DNA from 2 places in the Arthrobacter sp. StoSoilB13 genome. Region 2 is predicted to be linked to the other one. Evidence: riboswitches for the same ligand, from Rfam matches in the RefSeq annotation. Region 2 holds a riboswitch; the other holds the start of a gene.
What was found. A riboswitch is a leader RNA that binds a small molecule or an ion and turns the genes downstream of it on or off. The one in region 2 is predicted to bind thiamine pyrophosphate.
Positions count from the first base shown of each region.

Region 1 (6,961 bases), 990 kb from region 2:
ATGTTCATGGTGTGTCCTTGATTGCTGGTTGGAGGAGGTGATCCTGAGTTGCCGTAAATCGATCAGGCCGGAAAATGGACCATCGGGGGTCGGCTGGGCCGCTGATCAGTCCGCCTACGATTTTGGCGGCCACAGGCGTTAAGAGAACGCCGTGGCGGAAGAACCCGGTTGCGATCACGAAACCGTCGATGGTGCCCCCGGACCCGGTAACGCGTCCCAGTAATGGTGCGTTGTCCGGTGTGCCTGGCCGCGCACGGGCTGTCGCTTCCAACAGTTCCAGCTCCGCCACGGCAGGAACCAACACTTGGGCGTCACGCAGGAGTTGATAGACGCCCCCGGCGGACACTGCGTTGCTGGACGCAGACAACCCGTCCTCGCGCTGGGTGGCTCCAATCACCACCGTTCCGTCGTCGCGGGGGACGATGTAGACCGGCACCCCGCGGACCATGCCCCGGATGGTGGATGTGAGCAGCGGCTGGAGTTGTTGGGGAACGCGCAGCCTGAGGATGTCGCCGTAAACGGGCCGCAGGGGCAGGTTGAGACCCTCGGGGAGACCGCCGATCCTGGCTGCATCCAGCCCGCAGGCGAGCACAGTCTCTGAGGCCCAAACAACGCGCCCGGCGCCCGGACCGAGCTGGACCCCGCAGACTCGGCCGCCATCCCAGAGCAGGCGGGACGCTTGGAACGGCAGGGCGAAACCGTCCTCCGCTCCGGAAACCCACGTTGCGTCACTTGGTCCGTGGGCCGATAACCCGTCCAGGAGGCATCGTGCAAGGCGCCGCGGATCCACTTGGTGATCGGCCGGTATGTCGAAGGCACAGGAAATCCCGGGGCTGAGCAAAGGCTCGCGCTCGCGCGCTTCACGCAAAGACAGTGGCTCCACGCGCAGCCCCGCGGCCTGCTGGACCGTTCGGAGGTCTGCCAGCGCACGGCGGTCGGCGGCGTCCGCACCAACGGCGATGGTCGACGTCGTGCGGTATCCGGCGGCTGATTCGCTGCCGTGGACGCTCCGGACGAAAGCCGGCCACAGTTGGGAGGATTCCAGCATGAGTTCCAGGAGGTCTTCCTCCTGGTAGTGGAGTTCACTGACCGGAGCCAGCATTCCGGCGGCAGCGAACGTCGCACCCGCTGCGGGGGTGGGATCAATGAGGACCACAGAGCGGCCCTGACGGCGGGCTTCGTGGGCGATGCCAAGGCCGATGACGCCACCACCAATGACTGCCACGTCTGCCTGCAAGGGGATTTGGCGGGATTCTGCCATATGTTTCCTTCCCTACGCCGGTATTAGCCGGATCAGGTCAAGCGGTCGGCGCTGAAGCCCTCTCAGCCGGACGGTCATATGACGCTGTCACGGCTCCCGCAGTACGTGCCCAGTTTAGAGGAACTACTCTGGTTTCCATGACCCAGCATGATGTCCACACCACTGCCCGCCTTTACTTGTGCACTGATGCCCGCAAACGCCAGGGCGATTTCGAAGACTTCGTCGACGCCGCGTTTGAGGGCGGCGTCGACATCATCCAGCTTCGCGACAAGACGCTCGAGGCCGCCGAGGAGCTTGAGGTCCTGGAGGTCCTGCACAACGTTGCCCAGCGGCACGGAAGGCTGTGGGCCGTCAACGACCGCGCCGATGTTGCCAGTATTTCCGGGGCTCCGGTGTTCCATATCGGCCAAAAGGACATCCCATTACGCGCTGCACGGCACCTCCTCCATGACCGCACAGTCATCGGTCTGTCCACCCATACACCGGACCAGGTTGACGCCGCGATAGCTGCCTCCCCCGGCAGGAGCGGACTGGATTATTTCTGTGTTGGCCCGGTGTGGGCAACGCCCACAAAGCCAGGCCGTGAAGCAGTTGGGCTGGACCTGGTCACATATGCCGCGGAAGCCGTAAAGCGCGCGGATGAGGAGACCGTAGGCGGCGTCCTCCTCCCCTGGTTCGCCATCGGCGGCATAGACCTCACCAATGTTGAACAGGTGGTTGCAGCCGGAGCCAGCCGGATCGTGGTGGTACGTGCCATCACTGAGGCGGAGGACCCGACGGCGGCGGCCAAGACTTTGCTGGAAGCGCTCGACGCCGGATAACCACCCCGGCGCCCTGGCTGCGGAGGATATTCGAAAGTGTCCTAAGCCGTGAGCCCCAGCCCGGACATGCGTCGCCCATGCCGCTCCGCCAGCTCAGCGGTGAGGGCCTTGACTGCATTGCGCGCATCCCCGCCGCCCTTGAGCAGCGGTCCCAGCTGGGGATGTTCCATGCCTACGCGTTGTGCTTGCGTCAGGGCTTCACCGACCAGGCGGCGGCCCCACAAAGCCAGGCGCGACGCCAGGCGGGGGTCGTCAGCCAGGGCCCTGCGCAGGAGGATGCGTAAAACTTCCGTGGCTTGGTCGGCGGAGGCCACCTTCTGGACAAAGAGTTGCGTCCCGCCGTCAAGGAACGACGCGACCATGCGGTAGAAGTCCGATGACACGGTGTCGATCACATAGGCCTTCATGACAGATTCAAACCAGTCCGCTGGCTTTGTTCGCTCGTGAAAGTGGTCAAACGAGCGCTGGAACGGAAGCATGGCTTCTTCGGCATCGAGTCCCATCTCCGAGAGCCGGCTGCTGATCAAGGCGAAGTTTCCGTAAGCGCCGACGGCGATCTTTGCCAGCACTGCCCTGTCATGGAGGTTGGGAGCGTACCGCGAGTCGAAAGACAGCCGGCCAAACGCGGAGAGCTCGCCGTACGCCATGGCCCCCAGCAGCTCCGAAGAGAGTCGCTGGATGCGAGCATTATCGTCCAAGGAAGTGCTCATGGTCCAAGACTATCCAGCGATTTCGGGCTAACCTGATTTTCGTGTCACATCATCGGATTTCGCCCAACGTCGACGACTCGTCGGACCAGCTCGCGGCGGCATTTGCCGCCCTCCGGACCGAACTGGAGCTCCCGGGCGAGTATCCGGCCGAAGCCGTGGCGGAAGCCCGCAAAGCGGTGGAAAACCATACGCTGCCGGACCGTGACCTCAGGGACATTCCCTTTGTGACCATTGATCCCGCCACGTCCACCGACCTGGACCAAGCAGTGTTCATTGAACGTGCCGACGACGGTTACAAAGTCCTCTACGCAATCGCGGACGTGCCATCCTTCGTTGCTCCCGGCGGGGCGCTCGATGCCGAAACCCGGCAACGGGGACAAACGTTTTACGCTCCTGACGGGAGGATCCCGCTGCACCCGGAGGTCATCAGCGAAAACGCCGGAAGCCTGCTGGCCGGTCAGGACTGCAGCGCCTTCGTGTGGGACTTCGAACTGGACCGCAATGCGGAGGTAACCGCCACGTCCGTGGCCCGTGGCACTGTCCGTAGCCGCACGAAGCTCAGTTACAAAGGTGCCCAGGAGCAGATCGATGCCGGCACAGCCCCGGAGGTCCTTAAGCTCCTCAAAGAGGTTGGCCTGAAGCGCGTGGAACTGGAACGACTCCGCGGTGGTGCCAACCTGAACATGCCGGAGCAGGAAATCGTCCAGGCGACAGGTGGCGGGGGCTACAGGATTGTGGCCGCGCCGTCCTTGCCTGTGGAGGACTGGAATGCGCAGATATCCCTCATGACCGGGATGGCGGCCGCCCAACTGATGCTTGACGGAAAAGTGGGCATCCTGCGCACCATGCCGGCACCGGATGAGCGGTCACTGCTCCACTTCAAACGCCAGACAAAGGCCCTCGGGAAACCCTGGGACGGCGAGATCACCTACGGTGAGTACCTTCGGACACTTGACGCTTCGGATCCCAAACAACTCGCCATCCTGCACTCGGCAGGCACACTCTTCCGCGGCGCTGGATACACGCCTTTCGATGGCGAACTTCCCCCCAACATCATCCAGTCAGCCATCGGCGCACCCTATGCCCACACCACTGCCCCTTTGCGTCGCCTCATCGACCGCTTTGTCCTGGTGATCTGCGAGGCCCTCAGCAACGGCCACCAGATCCCCGCCTGGGCGCGGGAAGCACTTCCATCCCTGCCTGAGATCATGGCCTCATCCGACCAACTGGCCGGCCGGCTTGAGCGTCTGGCCATGGACACAGTGGAAGCTGCACTCGTGGCCAACCACATCGGCGAGGAGTTCGACGCGGTCGTCATCTCCGGTTCCAAGCCGTCCAATGGCACGATCAATGGCAATGGAAGGGCAAACGGAAACGGCAATGGGCCGTTCGGCATCATCCAGATAGCCGAACCCGCGGTGACAGCCCGATGTGACGGCGAAATGGAATCAGGCACCAAGGTCCGGGTGCAACTCCTGAAGGCCGATATCGCCAGCCGCGAGATCCGCTTTACGCTGCTCCCCTAAGTCCCCGCAGGACCCGAACTGCCGCCGATCCGGGCTTTAGCGCTCCCAGAGGATAGACTGACCCTGTAGTAATGGATGCCCGGTCGTTGATTCAGTTAATTTTTGAACTCAACAAGCCCGCCCCTACGCGATCTTGAGATGTGCCCGCTGGTCACCAGTGCCAGTACTTAGATAGCCCGCGATCGGCTTCCACTGGATTAGCTTGCGCGCCGGTTCGTGCTCCGGTACGGCTCCGCCACCCGTTGAGCATGCAGCGCCAATGCCCAAATGAATAAGGAAACTCCCTGTGAGTGAATTGCACACCCATGAAGTCCTGACGGACGCCACCGGCACCGAATCCATCGAGCCCGAGGAAACGATCATCTCTGATGAGACGCCCCACGAGATCGAAGAGAAATCGTTCGCTGACTACAACGTCCGCGCCGACATCGTCGAATCCCTCGCCGATGCCGGTATCACCCATCCCTTCCCCATCCAGGCCATGACGCTGCCCGTAGCCCTTAGCGGCCACGACATCATCGGCCAGGCCAAGACCGGTACAGGCAAGACCCTCGGTTTCGGTATTCCGGCACTGCAGCGCGTGGAAGGCCGCGATGACCCCGGCTACGCCAAGCTGGCCGTCCCCGGTGCCCCGCAGGCCCTGGTCATCGTTCCTACCCGTGAGCTTGCGGTCCAGGTAGCCAACGATCTCCAGACGGCATCCCGCAAGCGCAACGCCCGCATCGCCACGATCTACGGTGGCCGTGCGTATGAGCCGCAGATTGACGCCCTTCAGAAGGGCGTCGAGGTAGTGGTTGGCACCCCGGGCCGTTTGATCGACCTCTACAAGCAGAAGCACCTCAGCCTGAAGAACGTCAAAATGGTGATTCTGGACGAGGCCGACGAAATGCTGGACCTCGGCTTCCTGCCTGACGTGGAAACACTGATCGCCGGCACGCCGGCCGTTCGCCAGACCCTGCTCTTCTCCGCCACCATGCCCGGCCCGGTCATCGCGATGGCCCGCCGCTACATGACGCAGCCCACCCACATCCGCGCGGCCGACCCGAACGACGAAGGCCTCACCAAGCGCGACATCCGCCAGCTCATCTACCGTGCCCACAGCATGGACAAGACCGAGGTAGTGGCCCGCATCCTCCAGGCCCGCGGACGTGGACGCACCATTATCTTCACCAAAACCAAGCGCACCGCGGCCAAGGTCGCGGAGGAACTGGTGGACCGCGGATTTGCCGCTGCTGCGATCCACGGCGACCTCGGCCAGGGCGCGCGCGAGCAGGCTCTCCGCGCGTTCCGCAACAACAAGGTAGACGTCCTGGTTGCCACCGACGTTGCCGCCCGGGGCATCGACGTTGATGACGTTACGCACGTCATCAACTACCAGTGCGTGGAAGACGAAAAGATCTACCTGCACCGCGTGGGCCGTACCGGCCGCGCCGGCAACAAGGGAACGGCTGTAACCTTTGTCGACTGGGACGACATGCCCCGCTGGGGCCTGATCAACAAAGCACTGGGGCTCAGCGTTCCGGAGCCGGTTGAAACCTACTCTTCTTCCCCCCACCTCTACAGTGACCTCGACATTCCCGAGGGCACCAAGGGCCGCCTCCCGCGCAACAAGCGCACCCTTGCCGGCGTCGATGCCGAGGTCCTTGAGGACCTGGGCGAAACAGGCAAGAAGAACTCCCGTTCCGGCGGTTCATCCCGTGAAGGCGGACGCGATGGCGGCCGCGGCAGGGACGGCGGCCGTGGCCGTGGAAACGCAGCCAAGTCCACCGAAGCCAACTCGGAATCCAAGGGCGAGGGTGGACGCAACCGTACGCGCCGCCGTCGTACATCCGAAGCCGATGCCGCCCCTGCTGCCGGTTCCTCCGAAACCCGTACCGCTACCGGCGAAAATGCCGAGAAGCCGGCCCGCACGCGCCGTACGCGCACGCGCCGCCGTAACGGCGAAGTGGTTTCCGGCGGGACCGCTGGCGCCCAGTCCGGTACCTCCGAGGCCTAAAGTCCTCAATGACTGAAACTGTTTGGGCGCCGGACGGCGGCAATCTGGTGGTGCACGCGGACAACGCGGAATTCCTCCCGACGCTGCCGGACGGCGCCTTCACACTCATTTACGTGGACCCGCCCTTCAACACGGGCCGGGTCCAACGCCGCCAGGAAACGCGCATGGTCCGCAACGCGGACGGCGACGGCGACCGCGTCGGGTTCAAGGGCCGCTCCTACGACACCATCAAGGGTGCCCTTCACAGCTACGATGACGCCTTCAGCGACTACTGGTCCTTCCTGGAACCCAAGCTCGTAGAGGCCTGGCGGCTCCTTGCCGACGACGGCACGCTATACCTGCACCTGGACTACCGCGAAGTGCACTACGCCAAGGTGATGTTGGACGCCATCTTCGGCCGGGAATGTTTCCTCAACGAAATCATCTGGGCCTACGACTACGGCGCCCGGGCCAAAAACCGCTGGCCCACCAAGCACGACAACATCCTGGTGTACGTAAAAAACCCTGCGAAGTATCACTTCGACAACGCCGAAGTGGACCGCGAACCCTACATGGCCCCCGGCCTGGTCACACCTGCCAAACGCGAGCGGGGAAAGCTCCCCACGGACGTCTGGTGGCACACCATTGTTTCGCCCACCGGCAGGGAA
Region 1 covers NZ_AP024647.1:1,504,763-1,511,723, forward strand. The annotation lists gene thiS (sulfur carrier protein ThiS) at 1-8, opposite strand, end outside; gene thiO (glycine oxidase ThiO) at 5-1,261, opposite strand; TPP riboswitch at 1,254-1,371, opposite strand; gene thiE (thiamine phosphate synthase) at 1,399-2,082, shown strand; gene LDP01_RS07050 (ferritin-like fold-containing protein) at 2,124-2,792, opposite strand; gene LDP01_RS07055 (RNB domain-containing ribonuclease) at 2,834-4,318, shown strand; gene LDP01_RS07060 (DEAD/DEAH box helicase) at 4,605-6,314, shown strand; gene LDP01_RS07065 (DNA-methyltransferase) at 6,323-6,961, shown strand, end outside.
Region 1: it holds a riboswitch for thiamine pyrophosphate, as region 2 does, so the genes downstream of both, thiO (glycine oxidase ThiO) here and LDP01_RS11715 (ECF transporter S component) in region 2, are expected to answer to the same signal.

Region 2 (6,961 bases):
CACGCGCCTCCATGGTGACGGCCAGCCGGGAAGCCCGACGCACTGCCTGGACCAGCAGCCCGAAGCTCTGTCCAAGCGTTGCCTTTAGCCGTTGCAGCGGGCTGCCCTGCGAACCCACTCCGCGGGCCCGCCTGGCCATGCCGATGGTCTGCCATTCCTCAGCCATCAATCCCACCAGGCGCATCGCGGCCAGCGAGCCGAGGACAAAGCGGTGTGGCAGTCTTGCCTTTTGTGCCAGCGCATCGGCCAGGTCGGTGGGGTCGGTGCAGGTCATCAGCAGGATCGCCGGCAGCGCAATCGCCAAGCCGCGCAGCATGAAACCCAGCCCCAGCTGGAGGGAACCTTCGCTGATGGACCAGAGTCCGACGTCGAGCAGTACGGCCCCGCTGTCAGCCGCCACGATTGCGGTGCTCCAGCCACCTATCGCTGCAGCGATGATGAGCGGCCAGGCCCCGCTGCCATAGAAGCCCCAGCGTGAGGCCAGCCAACGGGAACAGGGCCAGCTCGGCGACGAGGGCCGTTGAAGCGGACACCCAGTCGATCGACAATGCGAGCACCAGCGAAATGAGGAACACGGACACGAACTTAACCAAGGGGTTGGCGCGCGTAAGGAGGGCGTGGTTGCCGCGCAGGTTCAGGGCGTCCCTCATGCAGCACCGGCTTCCTGGCGGGCTGCTTCGCTGTGCGGGTCCGGAACTTGCGGCGTAGCTGGATCCAGCCGGAGCTCGGTGCCGCCCAGGACCGCGCTGAATTCTTCGTCGTGCGTCACGGACACAACGGCTGTTCCAGCATCGAGCAGTTCAGAGAGGAAGGATGCCAGTTCGGCCCAGGTGTTGGCGTCCTGGCCGAACGTGGGCTCGTCCAGGACCAGCACCTTAGGGTGGGCCGCAAGGACCGTGGCCACGGACAACCTGCGTTTCTCGCCGCCGGACAACGTGTAAGGATTCGCGTCCACCAAATGCGTGAGCCGCAAACGCTCCAGCAATTCATCCACGCGTTCTTCGCCGTGTCCCAGATGCTTTGGTCCAAACATCAACTCGTCCAGGACCTTGCCCGTCACGAACTGGTGCTCCGGTTCCTGGAACACGGTGCCAATGCGGGAAATCAGCTGATCCGCCTTCCACTTGAACGGGTCGATTCCAGCTCCCTCGGAAAGCTCGACGGCGGCACTCACCTTGCCGTCAACCGGCGCCAGAAGGCCGGCCAATGTGAGCGCAAAAGTAGATTTGCCTGCACCGTTCGGACCCGTGATGGTCAGTGCCTGGCCAGCCCGTACTTGTGCACTGATATCCGATTGCACGGGGACGGGCGGGATGGTCTTGAAACGGCGGCGGCGGGACTTCCCACGGGAAACAGCCAGGTCCTGTGCGACGAGGAGGAGCTGGGCGGTGGCTTCAGGGCCGGCAGGACCCGATGCCGCGGACTTGGCCCTGCGGGCGCGGGTAGCCGGAACGTACCCCGGCACCCACACTCCCGCTGCCATCAGCATGGTGCGGGCCTCTGTGAGCACCTGATCCGGGGGGCCGTCCAGGAGCACACCGCCCCCGGCCGAGGGTGGCTGGAGGACCACGATCCTGTCCACCAGGTCCTTCCACACGGACACACGGTGTTCAACGACAACCAAAGTGGCGCCGGTCTTGTCCAGGCAGCGCTGCACGGCGTCCCGAACCTCAAGCACGCCCACCGGATCAAGGTTGGCCGTAGGTTCGTCCAGGAGGATCAGCCCGGGCCGCATCGCGAGGATGCCAGCCAACGCAAGGCGCTGCTTCTGCCCGCCGGACAGGGCCGCCGTCGGGTGATCCAGTGCCAAGCCGCCGCCTGCAGCGGTGCGCAACCCGACGTCGTCGAGCGCTTCATGGACGCGCGCCCAAATTTCTTCCCGGGGAACGGCCAGGTTTTCGGCGCCAAACGCGACATCGTCACCCACCCGGGAGAGCACTACCTGGGTTTCCGGATCCTGCTGCATCAGACCTGCGCGTCCGCGCTGTTCGCGGGGAGCAACGCCGTCGATCAGCAGCGAGCCGGTCTCGTCGGAATCATCCTCCTCATCACCCAGCACACCGGCGAGGGCGTGGAGCAGTGTCGATTTTCCTGCGCCCGATGGACCCAGCAAGAGCACACGCTCGCCGGGCCCGATCCGGAGATCGAGGTCCTGGATGGCGGGTGTGGAACGCCCGGCATGCCGCCATCCCCACCCTTGGGCGGTAATGGCGGCAGGCCGCACCTGGCCGCTGCTTTGCGTGGCAGGCATTAGTTGAAGACGGGCTCCGAAGCAGCCTTCCGCGACGCGAAGGAGCTCAGTACACCGGTCTTAGCCAGCCCGCGGGTGGCAACCCAGGACAGCGCGCCCGCGATGATCGCACCGGAGAGCGTGGTGAAGGCGATGTAAGCCAGCTTGTCGATTGCTTCGTAGGCGATGTTCCAGCCCCAAGGCAGGAAGGAATCGTTGAGACCGCAGAAGAGGCCCGAGCCGGCACCTGCGAGGAGTGCAGCGGAGAGGTCGAACTTCTTGTACCGGAACGCAGCGAAGACGAGTTCCGCGCCCAGTCCCTGGAGGACGCCGGAGATGAGGACGGTGGTGCCGTACTGGGAACCCATGATGAGTTCGCCGGTGGCGGCGACGGCTTCGCAGAACAGGGCTGCGCCCGGCTTGCGGATGATGAGCATGCCCAGGACGGCCGGGATCATCCAGCCACCGGCGATCAAACCGGTGAGCGGCGGATACGTGGCGTTCATGGGAATGGATACGATTGCGGCGCCCTGGGACCAGGCCCAAAAAATCACGCCGCCGGCGATGGCAATCAAAGCTGCCACCACGATGTCTACAACACGCCAGTTATAACTGGTTTTCTTCACGCTTGCCGTGGTCATTTTTTCTGCCTCCTGAGGTACAGGAGGGGAAAGTGCTCCCCGGAAACCCCCGGCCGGCCTGCGCCGCCCGGATCCGGACACTCTGAGAAGCTCGACTCCCTTGCGCCGGTACTAACCGGATCAGGTTCGAGGGTCTGCGGCTGTCCGCACTCTCAGCGCCCTCGCGTCACCTGCATCTCTGCAAGGTCCGACGGCGGCGCTCCCCTGTCGTTATTAATCTGCCCTTATGGGCGTGGTTCAGTTTACACCTGTGGGTGTTCGTGGGCTCCTCGGACTAGTCACAAAGCGGTTGGCTCCCCTTCTCCTGCGTTGCGGGGCCGGCTCTGCGCCCCATTCTCCGGTCTTAGCACGCGCACCGGGCCCCGCAACAGGACCTGAGACAATGATGCAGCAGGAATCGACGCGGCAAAGGGGTAATTCATGACGGACCTTCCCATTACGGACATGCCAGTTCCCCAACCCCGCCTTGCCGCGAGCGTCATCCTGCTCCGCGACGCCCCGGGCGGGCTTGAGGCCTTCGTCCAGCACAGGGTTGCCACCATGGACTTCGCCGCCGGCATGGTGGTCTTTCCGGGCGGCCGGGTTGATGCCGCTGACCAGGATGGATGGGATTACCCTGTCCGGCTGCTGGAACAGCACGCTGCAGACTGGCATCTGAGTTCCATCGCCGTCGATCCTGTACAGGCCCCGGCAAAGTCAGGCATGCTGCTCACCGCTGCCCTGCGGGAAGTTTGGGAGGAGGCCGGACTTCGCCTTGACGCCTCAGACCTTCGCCCTTGGGCAAACTGGGTCACGCCCACGGACATGCCCAAGCGCTTCGACACGTACTTCTATGTAGCCAAGCCTGCTCCGGAAGCAGCACCCCAGCACCAAACTACTGAAGCGTGGCAATCACTCTGGATGCCGGTGGACGGGATCCTGGCGGCCGAGGCGGCCGGTAAATTGCAGCTGATGCCGCCCACGTATTACCTGCTCAAGGAAATTTCCGGGCTCGGAACCGTGGATGCCGTTTGGGAAGCCGATCACGATGTTGTTCCTGTCCTGGCACCACGCGGTTCCATGGCGGCTTTCCTCAAGGAACGCGAAAACCGCCGCTAGTCCCAACCCGCCTGCATGTGAGGCTAGGCTGGGGGCATGAACCTCTTTTTCAAGCTGCTGGGTGCCGGAGTAAGCCTTGCAGCCGGATTCGTCGGCACCAAGTTGGTCAACAAGGGCTGGGAAAAGGCCACCGGCAACAAGCCGCCCACGGGCCACGACGATATGGAAACGAGCCTCCGGTCAGCCTTGTCCTTCGCGCTGATTTCGGCCTTCGTCAGCACGCTCATCCAGGTTTTCGCGAGCCGTGGCACCCAGCGTGCCATCGCCCGCTTCGCAAAGACGCACGACATCGTCTAGGCCGGGCACAGCCATCCCGTTGTCTTAAGTCCGGGGTGGAACCCTAAGGATCCGCAGTGGAACCCTAAGGATCCGGGGTGGAACCGTTGCCGGCTGCCCTTTGGACAACCGCTTCAAGCTCATCCTTGGTGAGCAGTTCGCGGTGCCCATGTTTGGTTCGGTAGGCGGAGCGGCCCACCATGTGTGCGGAGACCGGTGTGGTCAGCAATTGGAATATCCAGGCCACCACGAGAACCGGCCAAACCCACCATGTGCGCATTTGCAGACCCATGGCTGCAAGCATCAGGAAAAGACCCAGGACTTGCGGCTTCGTTGCCGCGTGCATTCGGCTCATGAGGTCGGGGAACCGCAGGAGGCCAATTGCTGCGCCAAGCGACATCAGGGCACCCACCACAAGAAACATGGCCGTCACCGCGTCGATTACGGCATCCACGCCAGTAGGTTCAGGAGTCATTGCTCTGATCCCTCCGATCCGCGACAAACCGGGCAAACGTTACGGAGCCTACAAAGCCGATCACGGCGAGAGCCACGAGCAACACCAGGTTGTTCAGGTGCCGGTTCATCGCCATATCGATCGCCAGCGCGGCTCCAAGAATGGCCAGCAGGACATCCGATGCCAAAACGCGGTCCAGCAAGGAGGGGCCAATGGCGATGCGGATGATCGCTCCCACCGCAGCCAGGCTCAGGATGACAGCAGTCACCAGCAGAACGAGTTCTTTCACAGAGCTGCCCCTTCCATGCCGGGGGTTGCTTCATCCTGGAGAGCGTCGAGTTCCTCACGCGTCCCCATGATCCGGATCAATGTGGCCTCGATCTTCTGGACTTCCTGACGGATCCTGGCGATTCCGGCTTCCTCATAAATATTGAGTGCATGAAGGTACAGGGTGGACGTCGAGCGGTCCACTTCCACCACCAGCGAGCCCGGGATCAGCGAAATAACATGCCCGGTTGCCGTCACTATGAGGTCCGAATGGCTGCGCAACGGAACAGCGACGACGGCGCTACGCACCTTTGGCCCCTTCACTACGGCCAGGTAGAGGACCAGGAAGCTCGCTGCCACCACTTTGCCCAGGAATACCAGGGCGAACGAAAGGGCGCGGAGAACATTGAACCTGCCACTGAGCTCCACCGGCGGAAGGTAGAAGAACTTGGCCACGAGCACGGCGATGAGCGCACCGAACAGCAGGTTGCCCGGGCTGAAATCCCGCCACAAGGCGCCCCAGACGATGACCAGCCATACCAGCAGCGGGAGTTCAGTGCGAAAGGAGATTGGTTTTCGGCTCATTTGGCAGCCCCTGGCTGACCCACGGCTGGCACCTGTGCGGAGTCCCCCAGGACTGAATGGATGTAGGCAGTGCGGTCCAACATTATTTCCGCCGAGCCGTCGGCGAGGTGGAAGAGTGGGCCCGCAAAGACTGTGAGGGCAACACCGAAGGCCACAAGGCCCGCAGTGGACCCCACCATTGTCCGGGGAAGTACCCCTACCTTGCCTGGGGTCTGAAGGACGGGGTCCGGGTACTCGGCGTCCTCGGGCTTTCGCCAAAATGCCCTGTTCCAAACACGGGCAATTGCCAACAAGGTGAGGAGGCTGGTGACGACGCCGCCTACTACCAAAACGATGGCCAGCGGCGTACCCAGTTGCACGCCCGCTTGGAGGAGCCCGAGCTTGCCCAGGAAACCCGAGAATGGCGGGATGCCCGCAAGGTTCATTGCCGGGACGAAGAACAACAGGGCAAGGAGTGGCGAGAGCTTGGCCAGGCCACCCAAGCGGTCAATGGAGGACGATCCGCCCCGCCGCTCAATCAAGCCAGTGACAAGGAACAGGCTGGTCTGCACGGTGATGTGGTGCGCCACGTAGAACACGGCCGCGCCAAGGCCCGTGACGGAGGACATCGCCAGGCCGAACACCATGTAGCCGATATGGCTGACCAGCGTGAAGGACAGGAGACGTTTGATGTCGCTCTGCGCCAAGGCGCCCAGGATGCCCACCACCATTGTCAGCAGCGCCACCACCATTAGGGGCACGTTGAGGGTATCGCCGGGGAAGAGGAGTGTCTCGGTGCGGACCATGGCATAAACACCCACCTTGGTCAGCAAACCGGCAAACACGGCTGTCACAGGGGCCGGAGCGGTTGGATAGGAGTCGGGAAGCCAGAACGACAGCGGGAACACGGCCGCCTTGATCCCGAACGCCACCAGCAGCATCACGTGCAGCAGGTTCTGGGTTCCTTGATCCAGCTCCGCCAGCTTGATGGCAAGGTCCGCCATGGTGATGGTCCCGGTAGCTCCGTAAATCATGGCGATGGCGATGAGGAACAGGACCGAGGAAACCACGGACACCACCACGTACGTGACACCGGCACGGATTCGCGGTCCGGTCCCGCCAAGGGTCATGAGCACATAACTTGCCGTCAGCAGGATTTCGAAACCCACGTAGAGGTTGAAAAGGTCACCTGTCAGGAAGGCATTGGATACGCCCGCCACCAGGATCAGGTAGGTGGGGTGGAAGATCGAGACGGGCGCTTCCTGGTCACCGTCGGCCATACCCTGGCCGGTGGCGTAGATCAGGACGGCGAGGCTTACCACGGTGGAAACCACCAGCATGAGCGAGGAGAACTGATCCACCACCAACACCACGCCCCATGGCGGCAGCCAACCACCCAGCGTGACGGATGTGGTGCCTCCCTCCCACACG
Region 2 covers NZ_AP024647.1:2,490,885-2,497,845, forward strand. The annotation lists partial or broken gene LDP01_RS11705 (energy-coupling factor transporter transmembrane component T family protein) at 1-650, opposite strand, end outside; gene LDP01_RS11710 (ABC transporter ATP-binding protein) at 647-2,251, opposite strand; gene LDP01_RS11715 (ECF transporter S component) at 2,251-2,871, opposite strand; TPP riboswitch at 2,951-3,087, opposite strand; gene LDP01_RS11720 (NUDIX hydrolase) at 3,292-3,969, shown strand; gene LDP01_RS11725 (DUF4235 domain-containing protein) at 4,006-4,266, shown strand; gene mnhG (monovalent cation/H(+) antiporter subunit G) at 4,331-4,720, opposite strand; gene LDP01_RS11735 (MrpF/PhaF family protein) at 4,710-4,988, opposite strand; gene LDP01_RS11740 (Na+/H+ antiporter subunit E) at 4,985-5,551, opposite strand; gene LDP01_RS11745 (Na+/H+ antiporter subunit D) at 5,548-6,961, opposite strand, start outside.